Linked DNA regions of Paraburkholderia bryophila. The main gene of each other region encodes a partner of the protein of the gene in region 2 in a complex. Links are inferred from orthologs where the notes say so. Each region holds a gene or a part of one and is shown on either strand. Other genes may lie near its edges.

What was found. The genes of interacting proteins can lie anywhere in the genome.
Region 1: the proteins of pnp (region 2) and GGD40_RS18045 are in contact, whole or in part, in a cryo-EM structure (PDB 9QH0), measured with the Escherichia coli proteins. The link is inferred for Paraburkholderia bryophila from one-to-one orthologs.

Annotation. Positions count from the first base shown.
Region 1 is NZ_JACCAS010000001.1:4,016,935-4,024,770, reverse strand. The notes cover bases 2,485-6,413. They hold GGD40_RS18045 (Rne/Rng family ribonuclease), read left to right. Parts: upstream 2,485-2,877; coding sequence 2,878-6,213; downstream 6,214-6,413. Also shown: GGD40_RS18065 (S49 family peptidase), read right to left, coding at 1-36; GGD40_RS18060 (Rieske (2Fe-2S) protein), read right to left, coding at 67-474; GGD40_RS18055 (HAD-IIIA family hydrolase), read right to left, coding at 471-1,130; GGD40_RS18050 (RluA family pseudouridine synthase), read right to left, coding at 1,123-2,148; GTP 3',8-cyclase MoaA, read left to right, coding at 6,437-7,546; molybdenum cofactor guanylyltransferase MobA, read left to right, coding at 7,566-7,836. UniProt on the Escherichia coli protein: Endoribonuclease that plays a central role in RNA processing and decay. Required for the maturation of 5S and 16S rRNAs and the majority of tRNAs. Also involved in the degradation of most mRNAs.
Region 2 is NZ_JACCAS010000001.1:1,586,542-1,593,398, forward strand. What follows is about bases 2,363-5,312. They hold pnp (polyribonucleotide nucleotidyltransferase), read right to left. Parts: upstream 4,931-5,312; coding sequence 2,795-4,930; downstream 2,363-2,794. Other genes in these bases: GGD40_RS07120 (NAD(P)H-quinone oxidoreductase), read right to left, coding at 2,363-2,576; rpsO (30S ribosomal protein S15), read right to left, coding at 5,293-5,312. Also shown: preprotein translocase subunit SecG, read right to left, coding at 172-549; tpiA (triose-phosphate isomerase), read right to left, coding at 631-1,413; more of GGD40_RS07120, read right to left, coding at 1,560-2,362; more of rpsO, read right to left, coding at 5,313-5,565; GGD40_RS07135 (branched-chain amino acid ABC transporter substrate-binding protein), read right to left, coding at 5,791-6,857. UniProt on the Escherichia coli protein: Involved in mRNA degradation. Catalyzes the phosphorolysis of single-stranded polyribonucleotides processively in the 3'- to 5'-direction. Also involved, along with RNase II, in tRNA processing.

The sequences.
Region 1 (7,836 bases), 2.4 Mb from region 2 along the record:
CGGTTCCTTCGGCTCAGGAGTCAAATTGTCGGACATGCGGTGCAGTGGAAAGGTCGAAGAGGAAAGTCAGGGTGCGGCCGGACGCAGTTCGCCGTCGGGCAGCCAGAACACGGCACGGCCTTCCGGCGTATCGTATTCGTCCACCTGAACGGCGCGCAATCTGCCGCCGCGGCACGGACCACCCATGCATTTGCCGGTATCAGGCGCGTAAATCGCGCCGTGCGTAGCGCACATCAAGTATAAACCCGACGATTCGAAGAACTGCCCTTCGGCCCAGTCGAGCTCCATCGGCACATGCGCGCAGCGGTTCAGGTAGCCGTACGCCCGGCCATCATAGCGAACGAAAAACACCACGACGTCGCCACCGCCCAGTTTGGCGGCACGCCGCACGCCCATGCCGCCGTCGACCAGTTCCTCGGACGCGCAGATGCGCACTGCCTCCGCCGCGTCTGCTTCGGTGCCGACCGTACTCATGCGTTCTTTCGCAGCCAGCCGGACAGCGCGCCCACGCTCGACGCGACGAACTTCGGCTCCAGCGCAGTCAGCGAGGCCGCAGGATGCGCGCCATAGGTGACACCGATACCGGCGACGCCCGCGTTGATCGCCATCTGCAGATCGTGCGTCGTATCGCCGACCATCACCGTGCGTGCCGGATCCTGACCCAGTTCGCGCGTCAATTCATGCAGCATGGCCGGATGCGGCTTAGAGAACGTCTCGTCGGCGCAGCGGGTGCCGTCGAACAGGCTGATCAGGCGCGACTGGTCGAGCGCGCGGTTCAGTCCGACGCGGCTTTTACCCGTCGCCACGGCCAGCAGATAACCCTGATCGCGCAACTCCTGCAGCATTTCACGCACGCCGACGAACAACTCGGTGGTCTGATCCTTCACCAGATAGTGGAAGCGATAGCGCTCGGCGAGCCGCGGGTAATCCGCCGGATCGAGCGTGGGCGCGGCGATCTGCAGCGCGTCGCGCAGGCCGAGACCGATCACGTAGCTGGCGGCTTCATCGGCGGGAACCGGTAGGCCGAGATCCCGGCAGGCGGACTGGATGCTGCGCGTGATGTGCGCGGTCGAATCCATCAGCGTGCCGTCCCAGTCGAAGACGATCAGATCAAATTGCTCTCTAGCCATGCGGTGTCGTCTCCGGGTGTGACCCATTTCGTAATTCGTTGAGCTGCGCGACGAAGCTGCGGCACTCGGCCGGCAACGGCGCTTCGAACTGAATCGACGCGCCGGTTGCCGGGTGCGTGAGCTTCAGCCGGTAGGCGTGCAGGAACATGCGCTTGAGGCCCGGCTTCGCGTTGGCACGCGCCAGCGCCTTGTTCAGCGCGAAGTCGCCGTATTTGGCATCGCCGACGATCGGCAGTTCCAGATGCTGCAAGTGGACGCGGATCTGATGCGTACGGCCAGTCTTGAGTTCCGCCTCGAGCAGCGCGTATTCCGGCCAGCGGTCGATCAGATTAAACACCGTATGCGACGCCAGGCCGTCCGCCTGCACACGCACGCGACGCTCGCCGTCCGCGGTCAGATACTTGTGCAGCGGCTCCTTGACCGCGCGGCGACGGCCCCAATCGCTCGCCCACTCGCCGTGAACGCAAGCATAGTAGCGCTTATCCATCTTGTTCTCGCGAATCTGCTCGTGCAGGTTGACGAGCGCGGTGCGCTTCTTGGCAAGCATCAAAATGCCGGACGTTTCGCGATCCAGCCGATGCACCAGTTCGAGGAATTTCGCCTGCGGCCGCGCCGAACGCATCTGCTCGATCACGCCGAAGGCGACGCCGCTGCCGCCGTGGACCGCCACGCCGGCCGGTTTGTCGATCACGAGCATGTGCTCGTCTTCGAAAATGATCTTGAAGTCGGCGCTCGGCACCGGCGCGTGAGCCGCCGCCTCGTTCGGTTGAGCGACGCGAATGGGCGGCACGCGCACCAGATCGCCGAGCTCGAGACGGTACTGCGCGTCTATCCGGCCCTTATTCACACGCACTTCCCCGCTGCGCAGGATGCGATATATATGGCTTTTTGGCACGCCTTTACAGACGCGCAACAGGAAGTTGTCGATGCGCTGTCCGGCCGCGCTGTCGTCGATCTCGATCATGGAGACCTGGTCGCTTGTGACCGATTTCTGGGATATTTTGCCTAACTCTTTCATTCTGAATATAATTTGCCCAGCAGTCTGCGGCGGCCGGCGCAGTGTCCGAGTTCGGGCGGATTGCGCAGGTGCAAGCTTGAAACCGTTATTTTACTTGCGCCGGGGTCTGGTTGCTCACCCTGAAAATGAGATGCAACAAGTTGCACGCACGAAGTCAGTGCCCGGCAGGGACGGCGCCCACAGGCGCGTTCGGTCAAGGTCGGCTTCGACGGTAACGGAATTTTGGTAAAAAAGAATTTAACTTTCAGCTTCGGTATCGGGCGGTAGACGCCCTGCTGTACGAAGCTGCAGGTTGCGAAAATACGGCGTGCGCCCGAGGCGTCTTGTAGAAAGTACAAGACATGGCGACGTCAAAATGAGGCGAGACACCCCCAGCAGGAAAAGACGCGCCGACTGCGCGAACTTCCCGCTGCGGCATGACCGCAGCCTTCGACCCTCCGGTCACGCGCCCACCCGGCGCACCGGCGCGAGTGGACGAAGACTTATGAAGGTCTGCTGGCAGAACCGGCGGCGTGTCGGGTCGTTATTTGAAGCCGTGTTCGCATGTGCCCTGCGGCACCGTGCCCCTTTTTGATGGGGCCGGGCCCTCCCAGGCAATTCTCCCGCCATTTTTCCCGCTCCAGCGTGCTTGTGAAAACACAATAAGGCGCGGCATGCCTTTGCCCGCTTCGCTTTCGCGACTGACAACCGCGCAGTGGAGGGGTGGCTAAGCCGCTCTGGAGCCGTTCAATGAAACGAATGTTGTTCAACGCGACGCAGCAGGAAGAACTGCGCGTCGCCATCGTCGATGGGCAGAAACTCATCGATATCGACATCGAAACCGCCGGGCGCGAACAGCGCAAAGGCAATATTTACAAAGGCATCATTACCCGCATCGAGCCGTCGCTCGAAGCCTGCTTCGTCAACTACGGCGAAGACCGTCACGGTTTTCTGCCGTTCAAGGAAGTCGCCCGCCAGTATTTCCGTGACGGCGTCGACATGCGCTCCGCGCGCATCCAGGACGCGCTGCGCGAAGGCCAGGAACTGATCGTTCAGGTCGAAAAAGAAGAGCGCGGCAACAAGGGCGCAGCCCTCACCACGTTCATCTCGCTCGCCGGCCGTTATCTGGTCCTGATGCCGAACAACCCGCGCGGCGGCGGCGTATCGCGCCGGATCGAAGGCGACGACCGTCAGGAACTGCGCGAAACCATGGCGCAACTGCAATTGCCGGAAGGCATGAGCATCATCGCGCGCACGGCCGGCATTGGCCGCAGCGCCGAAGAGCTGCAATGGGACCTGAACTACCTGATGCAACTGTGGCGCGCGATCGAAGCCGCGTCGCAAAGCGGTTCGAACGGTCAGCCGATGCTGATTTATCTCGAATCGAGCCTGGTGATCCGCGCGATTCGCGACTATTTCCAGCCAGATATCGGCGAAATTCTGATCGACACCACTGAAATCCATGACCAGGCCCGCGCCTTCATGGACATCGTGATGCCGGACAATGTCAGCAAGGTGAAGCGGTATCACGACGACGTACCGCTCTTCTCGCGCTTCCAGATCGAACACCAGATCGAAACGGCGTACTCGCGCACGGTGCCGCTGCCCTCGGGCGGCGCGATCGTGATCGATCACACCGAAGCACTGGTCGCGATCGACGTCAACTCGGCACGCGCCACCAAGGGCGCCGACATCGAGGAAACCGCTGCGCGCACCAACCTTGAAGCCGCCGACGAAGTGGCCCGCCAGTTGCGTCTGCGCGACCTGGGCGGCCTGATCGTGATCGACTTCATCGACATGGAATCGGCCAAGAGTCAGCGCGAAGTCGAGCAACGCCTGAAAGACGCGCTCAAGCACGACCGTGCGCGCGTCCAGATGGGCAAGATCTCGCGCTTCGGCCTGATGGAACTGTCGCGTCAACGTCTGCGTCCGGCGCTGTCGGAAGGCAGCCACGTGACATGCCCGCGCTGTAACGGCACGGGCCACATCCGCGATACCGAATCGTCCGCGCTGCAAGTGCTGCGGATCATTCAGGAAGAAGCGATGAAGGAAAACACCGCGGCGATCCATTGCCAGGTGCCGGTCGAAGTGACCGCCTTCCTGTTGAACGAGAAGCGCGCCGAAATCAACAAGATCGAATCGCGTTTCAAGGTCAATGTCGTTCTGATCCCGAACAAGCATCTCGATACGCCGCACTACAAGCTGGAGCGTCTGCGTCACGACGATGCACGCCTGGACGAGCCGCGCGCTTCGTGGAAGATGGCCGAAGAAGCGGCCCGCGAAATGGAGTCGGAAACCGGCTACAGCAAGCGCGCCGAAGAAGTTAAGCCGAAGCAGGAAGCGGCGGTTAAGGGCATCACGCCTGAAAAGCCGGCGCCGAGCGCACCGGTTCGCGCAACGGCGACCCCGGCTCCGGTCGCGGTTACGCCGGCGAGCGGTGGTTTCATCGGCTGGCTGAAGAATCTGTTCGGCGTGCAGTCGGCTGCTCCGGCGCCGGTCGCACCGGCTACGACGGAAAAGCAGGCCCGTCCGCAACGCGGCGAACGTACGGAGCGCGGTGAGCGCACCGGCGAACGCGGCGGCGATCGCAACCGCAATCGCCGTGGCGGCGCAGGCGGCCGCGATGCAGCGGGCCGTGCCGAAGGTACGAATGGCGCACGTCAGGGCCAAGGCCAGGGTCAAGGCCAGCAGCCGTCGTCGCAACGTCGCGAGGAACGCGAACCGCGTGAAGGCCGCGAGGTGCGTGAAGCCCGCGAAGGCCGCGAACCGCGCGAGGCACGTGAAGGCCGTGAACCGCGTGGCGCCCGTGAATCGCGTGAGCCGCGTGAAGGCCGCGAAGGCCGTGAACCGCGCGAGGCTCGCGAGCCGCGTGAAGGTCGCGAACCGCGTGAGAACCGCGATCGCGACAACCGTGGCGAGCGCGCTGAAACCGCCGAAGCCGCACCGCGCGGCGAGCGCCGTGAACGTGGCGAGCGTGCGGAGCGCGGCGAACGTCGCAAGCCGCAAGCTGAAACCGCGGACGCGCTGACGCAAAGCGAAACGCAGACGGCGGAGGAACTGGCGCAAAACCAGGCCGCTTTGGGCGAAAACGGCATGCCGATCGATCAGGAAGCCGTGGCGCGTGAAGGTGAAGAGCGTCGTCGTCGCCGTCGTGGCCGTCGTGGTGGACGTCGTGAGCGTGAAGAAGACGTGAACGGCAACTTGGCTGCGGACGTCGCGGAAGCCGAAGGCGACAGCACCAATGTGAACGACGAAGCTCCGGTGCGCACTGCGCATCAGCCGGTCGAACACAAGGCTGAGGTCAACGAGGCGAACGAAGTGAAGCCGGTGGAAGTGGTCGTCGCAGCTGTCGCGACCGAAACCGCCGTGGTCACCGAACTGCATGCCGCAACCGAAACGCCGGCTCTGGCCGTCGAGAAAGCGGTGACGACTGAAGCCGTCGTGCCGGCTGCGGAAGCACCGGCTGCGGTCGAGCCGATGGTGGAAGCGCCGGTTGCGCAAGCAGCAGCCGTGCCGGTCGAAGCAGCGCAAGCCGCTCCGGCTGCCAGCGAGACGGTTTCGCTGGTGGAACCGGTCGCGCAGGTCGAAGCGCCGGTTTACACGCATGTCGAAGCCCCGGCAGTTGCTGCTGCGGTCGAAACGGCACAAGCCGCTCCGGCTCCGGTGGAACCCGCGGCTCCGGCAGTTGTGGCCGAAACACCCGTCGTTCAACCCGCACCGCAAGTCGAAATCGTCGAACCGCAACCCGTCGTGGCAGCAGCCGCGCCGGCAGCGGAACCGGCGGTTATCGAGCAGTCGGAGCCGACGGAGCCGGCACCTGTTGCCGCTGCACCGCAAGTGCACGCTCAAGCGCCTCAGGCCGTACAAGCGCCGCGTAACAGCGGCGTCTCGGCCGAAGCCCTGAAGCCGGTGCTGGAACAAGCCGGTCTCGTCTGGGTGAACACCGACGCCGACAAGCTGCGTGCCGCGCAGGAAGCCGCTGCGCAGTCCGTCAAGCCGGCTCGCGTGGTGCGTGAGCGCAAGCAGTTGACGCCGGTCGACAGCGCGCCGATGCAACAGGTGGAAACGGGCAAGCACACGCAGTAAACTGCCTCGCCTCCTCCTCGAAAAGCCCGCCTTCACCGGCGGGCTTTTTTTTGCGGCTCAGAGACGATGCGGTTCAGGGACGAAAACGAAACCGCGAGCCGCGTGTTCAGCGTTATGCCGCTCCCCGTATACCCCGACTGGCCCCCAGCCCCGCCTGCCGACATGGGCATTTCCGCTAGAATGAATATCTGGCTTTATTTTCAAGCACTAACCGAAGCATTTCATGTCCCGACGCATCATCCCTGTTGCCGATTTCAGCGCGGCGCCGGTCATTGCCGGCCCCGTGCAGACGCCCATCGGCGTGCTGCACGACACGCTGGCGCGCCCGCTGCGCGATTTGCGCATCTCGGTGACGGATCGTTGCAATTTCCGCTGCGTCTACTGCATGCCCCGCGCGGTGTTCGACAAGGACTACACGTTCTTGCCGCATAGCGCCTTGCTCAGCTTCGAAGAAATCGAACGGCTGGCGCGACTGTTCGTCGCACATGGCGTGGAGAAAATTCGCCTGACGGGCGGCGAGCCGCTGCTGCGTAAAAATCTGGAATTCCTGATCGAACGGCTCGCGCAGCTCACCACGCCGGCCGGCCGGCCGCTCGACCTGACTCTGACCACCAACGGTTCCCTGCTGGCGCGCAAGGCGCGCAGCCTGAAAGACGCCGGCCTGACGCGCGTCACCGTCAGTCTCGACGCGCTCGACGACGCCCTGTTCCGCCGCATGAACGACGCCGACTTCGCGGTCGCCGACGTGCTGGACGGCATTGCCGCGGCGCACGCGGTGGGGCTGGCACCGGTCAAGGTCAACATGGTCGTCAAGCGCGGCACGAACGACTCCGAAATCGTGCCGATGGCGCGCCATTTCAAAGGCTCGGGCGCCGTGCTGCGCTTCATCGAATATATGGATGTCGGCACCTCGAACGGCTGGAACATGACCGAAGTGCTGCCGTCCGCCGACGTGGTCACCCGCATCGCCGAACATTTCCCGCTGGCCCCGCTCGAGGCGCACAGCGCCGCCGAGACCGCACAGCGCTGGGGCTATGTGGACGGCAGCGGCGAGATCGGCGTGATTTCGAGCGTGACGCGCGCGTTTTGCGGCAGTTGCACGCGGGCCCGTCTGTCGACTGAAGGCAAGCTGTACCTGTGCCTTTTCGCGTCGGCCGGTCACGACTTGCGGGCGTTGTTGCGCAGCGGCGCGAGCGACGCGGGCATCGCCACCGCCGTCGCCGAAATCTGGCAGGGCCGCGGCGACCGCTATTCGCAACTGCGGGGCAGCAGCGCCGCCGAGACGCGCGTGCTGGACAGCCGACGCGTCGAAATGTCGTACATCGGCGGCTGAACGGCCGGCGCATGACAGCATGAAACCCACACGCGAACACCTCACCGGGCTGGTGCTCGCGGGCGGCCGCGGCATGCGCATGGGCGGCGTCGACAAAGGCCTGCAAACACTGCACGGCGAACCGCTCGCCGCGCACGTATTGAAACGCCTCGCACCGCAATGCGGCGCCCTACTGATCAGCGCCAATCGTCATCCGGACACCTACGCGGCGCTCGGTGCGCCGTTCGGCGCCACGATCGTGGCGGACACCCTGCCAGGCTTCCCCGGGCCGCTAGCCGGCCTGCTCGCTG
Region 2 (6,857 bases):
CACAGCTTTCGCCACTACCCCCTCAAGATAGCGTGTCTACCAATTTCACCACGTCGGCACTGCATGCAATCCGGGAAAACAACTTGTAAAACCCGCGAATCGCTTCAAGACTCAAATTATAACTGGCTTAAGCGGTTTGTTCAACGCACAAAATGCAGTTTGAACGAAAATTTATTTCGGCACGTCAGTCGCCGGCGTGGACGCAGCCGATGCCGGCAATGCAGCCGAACCACCTGCCGGTGCCGCTGCCGCGGAAGCCGCAATCGGTGCAGTCACCGCCGCGCCCAGCAAGCCTGCGGAGGGCTTCGCGCGATACGCGCCGAGGTAAGTCAGCGTCAACGTCGTGACAAAAAACACCGCTGCGAGCACGGCGGTTGTACGCGACAAAAAGTTCGCCGAACCCGTCGCGCCGAACAGACTGCCCGATGCGCCGCTACCGAAAGCAGCGCCCATATCGGCGCCTTTGCCGTGTTGCAGCAAGACGAGGCCGATAACCCCGAGTGCCGACAACAGCTGAACGACGATAATCAATGTTTTCAAATACAGCATCACACTCACCTGAGTCTTTATTAACCGGACCACACACTGTGTGTGGCACGGGAATGGGGCATCCTCGCCGAGGCGCCCTGCTTAGCCAGCGACGCCCACTACAGCCGCAGCCGCCTTGCAGATCGCCAGAAAATCCTGGTCTTTCAACGACGCGCCGCCAATCAGGCCACCGTCGATATCCGGTTGACGGAACAATTCTTCCGCGTTTTCCGGCTTCACACTGCCGCCGTACAACAGCGGCACATCCGCCACTTCCGCGCCCTTAGCCGCCAGACGCGAACGCAGGAACGCGTGGACCGCCTGCGCCTGCTCCGACGTCGCGCTCTTGCCGGCGCCGATCGCCCAGACCGGCTCATACGCGACGACAATACGCGCCGCGTCTTGCACCGACAGCTTCGCCAGCACTTCGTCCAGTTGCGTGCCGACTACCTGCTCGGTCGCACCGGCTTCGCGCTCTTCGAGGGTTTCGCCGACACAGACGATCGGCGTCAACCCCGCCTCCAGCACACGCTGCGTTTTCACCGCGACCAGCTCGGCGCTTTCGCGATGATATGCACGGCGTTCCGAGTGTCCGACGATCGCGAGCGAAGCGCCGAAATCCACCACCATCGGCGCGGCCACTTCGCCGGTATAGGCGCCATGCGTGAACGCGGAGACGTCCTGCACGCCCCACACGATCCGGCTGCCCGCCAGTAACGACTGAGCCTGCGCGAGATACGGGCTCGGCACACAGACACCGACTCGCAGGTCGCCAGGCAAGGCGCTCGCGCCTTGCGCCACGGCCTGCAACAGGGCCGCATTTTCAGCGAGGCGCCCGTGCATTTTCCAGTTACCGACTACCAGCTTGGCTCGTTGTTTCGACATCGTCTCGTCTTATCTTGGCGGCGGACTTCGTTTGCGCTTACAGCCCGCCTTTCGGATTCATGCGGCGTGCGCAAAACGCGCAATTTTACTGCGTGGGGTGGATCGGGTCAAACAGCCTGTGTCAAGGCCGTATCGAGCCGCTCGCGTCACGCGTCCTGACCCCAGCTCAGCACGATTTTGCCGACGTGCGTGCTGCTCTCCATCAGCGTGTGCGCTTCGGCCGCCTGCGCGGCCGGAAACACGCGATGCACCACCGGCTTGATGCGCCCGTCTTCGAGATGCGGCCACACGCGTTCTTTCAACTGCGCGGCGATCTTCGCCTTGAATTCGATCGGCCGCGGACGCAGCGTCGAACCCGTCACCGTCAGCCGGCGGCGCAGCACGTCGTTCAGATTCAGCTCCGCTTTCGCGCCGCCCAGCAACGCGATCAGCACGATCCGGCCGCCTTCGGCCAGCGCGGTGAGCTCACGCGGCACGTAGCTGCCCGCCACCATGTCGAGCACCACGTCGACGCCACGGTCGTTGGTAAGCGACTTGATGACTTCGACGAAATCCTCGGTTTTGTAGTTGATCGCCCGCTCGGCGCCCAACGCCTCACACGCACGGCACTTTTCGTCCGAGCCGGCGGTGGCGAACACACGAAAACCCAGCGCATGCGCAATCTGGATCGCCGTCACGCCGATGCCGCTCGAACCGCCTTGCACCAGCAGCGTCTCGTTCGGCGCGCCTTCGCCCTTGCCGAGTTGCGCACGGTCGAACACATTGCTCCAGACCGTGAAGAAAGTCTCCGGCAGCGAAGCCGCTTCGACATCCGACAAACCCCGCGGCACCGGCAAGCACTGCAGTAGCGGCGCGGCCGCGTATTCCGCGTAGCCGCCGCCGGCCAGCAACGCGCAGACGCGATCGCCGATCTTCAGACCGAACGGATTGTTCTTCTCGTCGATCGTGCCGCCGACAATCTCGCCCGCGACCTCCAGCCCCGGCAGATCCGACGCGCCCGGCGGCGGCGCATAGCCGCCCTTGCGCTGAAACACGTCCGGACGGTTGATGCCGGAAGCCGCCACCTTGATCAGCACCTCGCCCGCTTTCGGCTGCGGCATGGGCCGCTCGGCGAGCTTGAGGACATCCGGCGCACCGAATTCGGTGATTTCGATCGCTTTCATCTGCGTCAACTCCAAGATTGGATTGCGTTGCACACCCGTTGCACACCTATTGCACGCCGCTCAAAACGCGAACCGTCTGACTTACGACGAAGCGCTCCATGCAAACAGAGTACCCGGTTGTACTCATTCGCATACGTTCGCAACGCAATCCACCCTGCACCCTTCATGAAAAACGGCCGGCGCGCATTCGCGCTGCCGGCCGTTGCCCCGCTACCGGATTACTCCGGCGTCGGCTCGCCTTGCGGCGCGTCGTTCAGCAACGCCTTGGCCGACAAGCGCACGCGGCCCTTTTCGTCCGTCTGGATGACCTTGACCTTCACTTGCTGGCCGTCCTTCAGGTAGTCGTTGATGTCCTTGATACGCTCGTTGGCGATTTCGGAGATGTGCAGCAGACCATCCTTGCCCGGCAGGATGTTCACGATCGCGCCGAAATCGAGCAGCTTGAGCACGGTGCCTTCGTACACCTGGCCCACTTCGACTTCCAGCGTGATGTTCTCGATACGCTTCTTCGCTTCGGCCATCCCTTCGCTGCTCGTGCTGGCGATGGTGACGACGCCGTCGTCCGAAATATCGATCGTCGTGCCGGTTTCTTCGGTCAGCGCGCGGATCACCGAACCACCCTTGCCGATCACGTCGCGGATCTTTTCCGGGTTGATCTTGATGGTGATCATGCGCGGTGCGTAGTCCGACAGCACCGTGTTCGCGCCCGACACCGCCGAGGTCATCTTGCTCAGGATATGCATGCGGCCTTCCTTCGCTTGCGCGAGAGCGACCTGCATGATTTCCTTGGTGATGCCCTGGATCTTGATGTCCATCTGCAGCGCGGTCACGCCTTGTTCCGTACCCGCCACCTTGAAGTCCATGTCGCCGAGGTGATCTTCGTCGCCGAGGATGTCGGTCAGCACGGCAAACTTGTTGTCTTCGAGGATCAGGCCCATCGCGATGCCGGCGACGTGCGCCTTCATCGGCACGCCGGCGTCCATCAGTGCGAGGCAGCCGCCGCACACCGAAGCCATCGACGACGAACCGTTCGATTCGGTGATTTCCGACACCACGCGAATCGAGTAGCCGAACTCGTCGGCGCTCGGCAGGCAGGCCGCCAGCGCGCGCTTGGCCAGACGGCCGTGACCGATTTCACGGCGCTTCGGCGAACCGACGCGACCCGTTTCGCCGGTCGCGAACGGAGGCATGTTGTAGTGGAGCATGAAGCGCTCGCGGTACTCGCCTTCGAGCGCGTCGATGTTCTGCTCGTCGCCCTTGGTGCCGAGCGTTGCGACCACCAGTGCTTGCGTTTCGCCGCGCGTGAACAGTGCCGAACCGTGCGTACGCGGCAGCACGCCGGTACGGATTTCGATCGGGCGCACGGTGCGCGTGTCGCGGCCGTCGATACGCGGCTCGCCGTTCAGGATCTGCGTACGGACGATCTTCGCTTCGATGTCGAACAGCACATTGCCGACGGTGGCCTTGTCTGCCGCTACCGTGCCGCTTGCCGCTGCGTCTTGCTCCAGCTTCGCCGACGTCGCTGCGTAGACTTCCTTCAGCTTGGTCGAACGTGCCTGCTTGTCGCGGAGCTGGTAAGCAGCGAGCAAGTCGGCTTGCGCCAGTTCCGCCACGCGTGCGATCAGCGGTTCGTTTTTCGCGGCCGGCTTCCAGTCCCATTCCGGCTTGCCGCCTTCGCGGACCAGCTCATGGATCGCGTCGATCGCGATCTGCATCTGGTCGTGACCGAACACGACACCGCCGAGCATGATTTCTTCGCTCAGTTGCTGCGCTTCCGATTCCACCATCAGCACCGCGCGTTCCGTACCGGCGACGATCAGGTCGAGCGCCGATTCCTTCATTTGCGGACGCGTCGGGTTCAACACGTATTCGTTGTTGATATAGGCCACGCGTGCTGCGCCGACCGGGCCGTTGAACGGCAGACCGGAAATGGCGAGCGCCGCCGACGCGCCGATCAGCGCGGGAATGTCAGCGGGGATTTCGGGGTTCAGCGACAGGACGTGGATCACGACCTGGACTTCGTTGTAGAAGCCTTCCGGGAACAGCGGACGCAGCGGTCGGTCGATCAGGCGCGAGGTCAGCGTTTCGCCTTCCGACGGACGGCCTTCGCGGCGGAAGAAGCCGCCCGGGATCTTACCGGCGGCGTAGGTTTTTTCGAGGTAGTCGACGGTCAGCGGGAAAAAGTCCTGACCCGGCTTCGCGGTCTTGGCGCCGACCACGGTTGCCAGGATGACGGTGTCTTCGATATCGACGATCACCGCACCGCTCGCCTGACGAGCGACTTCGCCCGTTTCGAGGCGAACGTTATGTTGGCCCCACTTAAATTCTTTGACGATCTTATTGAACATAGTCATTGCTTTTCCTCTTCGTAATGCCGCGCGGACCAGAAGCGGCGCGGCAACGCCAGGACCGGCGCCGCAGGGGGAAGAGTAGTGTTATGCCATTCCAGAGAACCACGCCCTACGTCGAGTACGCGCGCGAACCGCTGGAATGACACAAAGCTCTGCCCTGAAGCCCGGCCATGTTTCTTTTGTGCTGCCTGCTCTACTGCTTTTACTGCTGCTTTCCTACTTCCTGCTCCCGCCGCATGAACCGGCACGCCACTGCGGAAAACAGGCGGCGCGCGTCACATGAAGCGCACCGTGCAAAAACAAAATGCCTGCATCAGCGGAACTGACACAGGCATCTTGCCAAGAGCGCCTAACCGCGCGCCCGATTACTTACGCAGACCCAGCTTCTCGATCAGCGTGCGGTAACGATCAGCGTCCTTACCCTTCAGGTAGTCGAGCAGCTTACGACGGCGGCTCACCATGCGCAGCAGACCGCGGCGGCTGTGGTGATCTTTCGTGTGAGCCTTGAAGTGGAGCGTCAGTTCGTTGATGCGGGTCGTGAGCAGCGCGACCTGAACTTCGGGGGAGCCGGTGTCGTTAGCTGCGCGTGCGAATTGCGCAACGACGTCGGACTTCTTGCTTGTTTCAACTGCGGACATGTCGATTTCCTTAAGAACTAGACAGGCGGTCACGGAAGAAAGGCCGTGCCGTGGGTTACTCCCGTAGCTGAAGCCTAAACACTAATAGGCCATGCCTCACAACGGGACGCGTATTGTAGCACAGCCCTTTGCGGCCGCGAACCCTGCTGCACCGGGACGATTCAAGGGCAATTCGAGGACGATTCGAGGACAACTCGGCAGCAGGAAGGCTGCGCGAGACACGCCTTACGGCCGTTTCATCTTGCAGCTGGTCGGCGGCACGGTACGCTCGGACGGCAGCGCCAGCACCGTGCGGAAACCGTAGCCGGAGCCTTCGTTATCGAAATGCACGCCCGGTGTGCCGGCTTTGTCCATCTCCATCACGTAGAGCGGCTGGATCAGTTGATGGTCGTCGGCGCGCATCCACGAGGCGAGGAAGCCGTTGTCGAACCTGATGCCCTCAAGCGCGTGGGCGACGACCAGCGGGTCGGCGCTGCCGGCACGGTTCATCGCCGCGGCCAGGGTTTCGACCATCAGCGGCATACGCAGCACCGGGTAATCGTCCTGGGCGGCCGGAAAACGGGCCCGGAACGCGGCGTACCAGGCGTCGGAGGCTACGCCGCCCGCGTTCGGATGCCAGTCGGCCACCGCGATCACGTGTTTGACGCCGGCGTCGCCGAGCGCGGCCGGCGCGCCGAGGCTGTTGCCGTAGAAGGTGTAGAACTTCGTGTCCAGACCCTGCTCGCGCGCCGCTTTGACGAGCAGCGTCAGGTCGTTGCCCCAGTTGCCCGTGATCACCGCATCGGCGCCGCTCGCGCGGATCTTCGCGATATACGGCGCGAAATCCTTCACGCGGCCGATCGGATGGAACTCGTCGCCGACCACCGCGATATCCGGGCGCTTCGCCGCCAGCGTGGAACGCGCGAGGCTGCTGACGTCGTGGCCGAAACTGTAGTCCTGATTCAGCAGGTAGACCTTCTTCACCGCCTTGCCGCGCTGGATCACATCGGCCAGCGCATCCATGCGCATGCCCGCGTGAGCGTCGAAGCGGAAGTGCCAGAAGCTGCAGTTGGCGTTGGTCAACGCGGGGTCGTCGGCGGAATAGTTGAGGAACAGCTCACGGTTGGCCGGCTCGCGGCTGTTCTGCTTGTCGATCGCGCCGATCAGCGCGGCGGCGACCGCCGAACTGTTGCCTTGCATGATGTAACCGATATGGCGGTCGGCGGCCGCGCGCAGTTGCGTTAGCGCCTCTTCGGCGCTGCCTTTGCTGTCCAGCACGACCAGTTCGAACGGATGCGCGCCGTCGGCGAGCT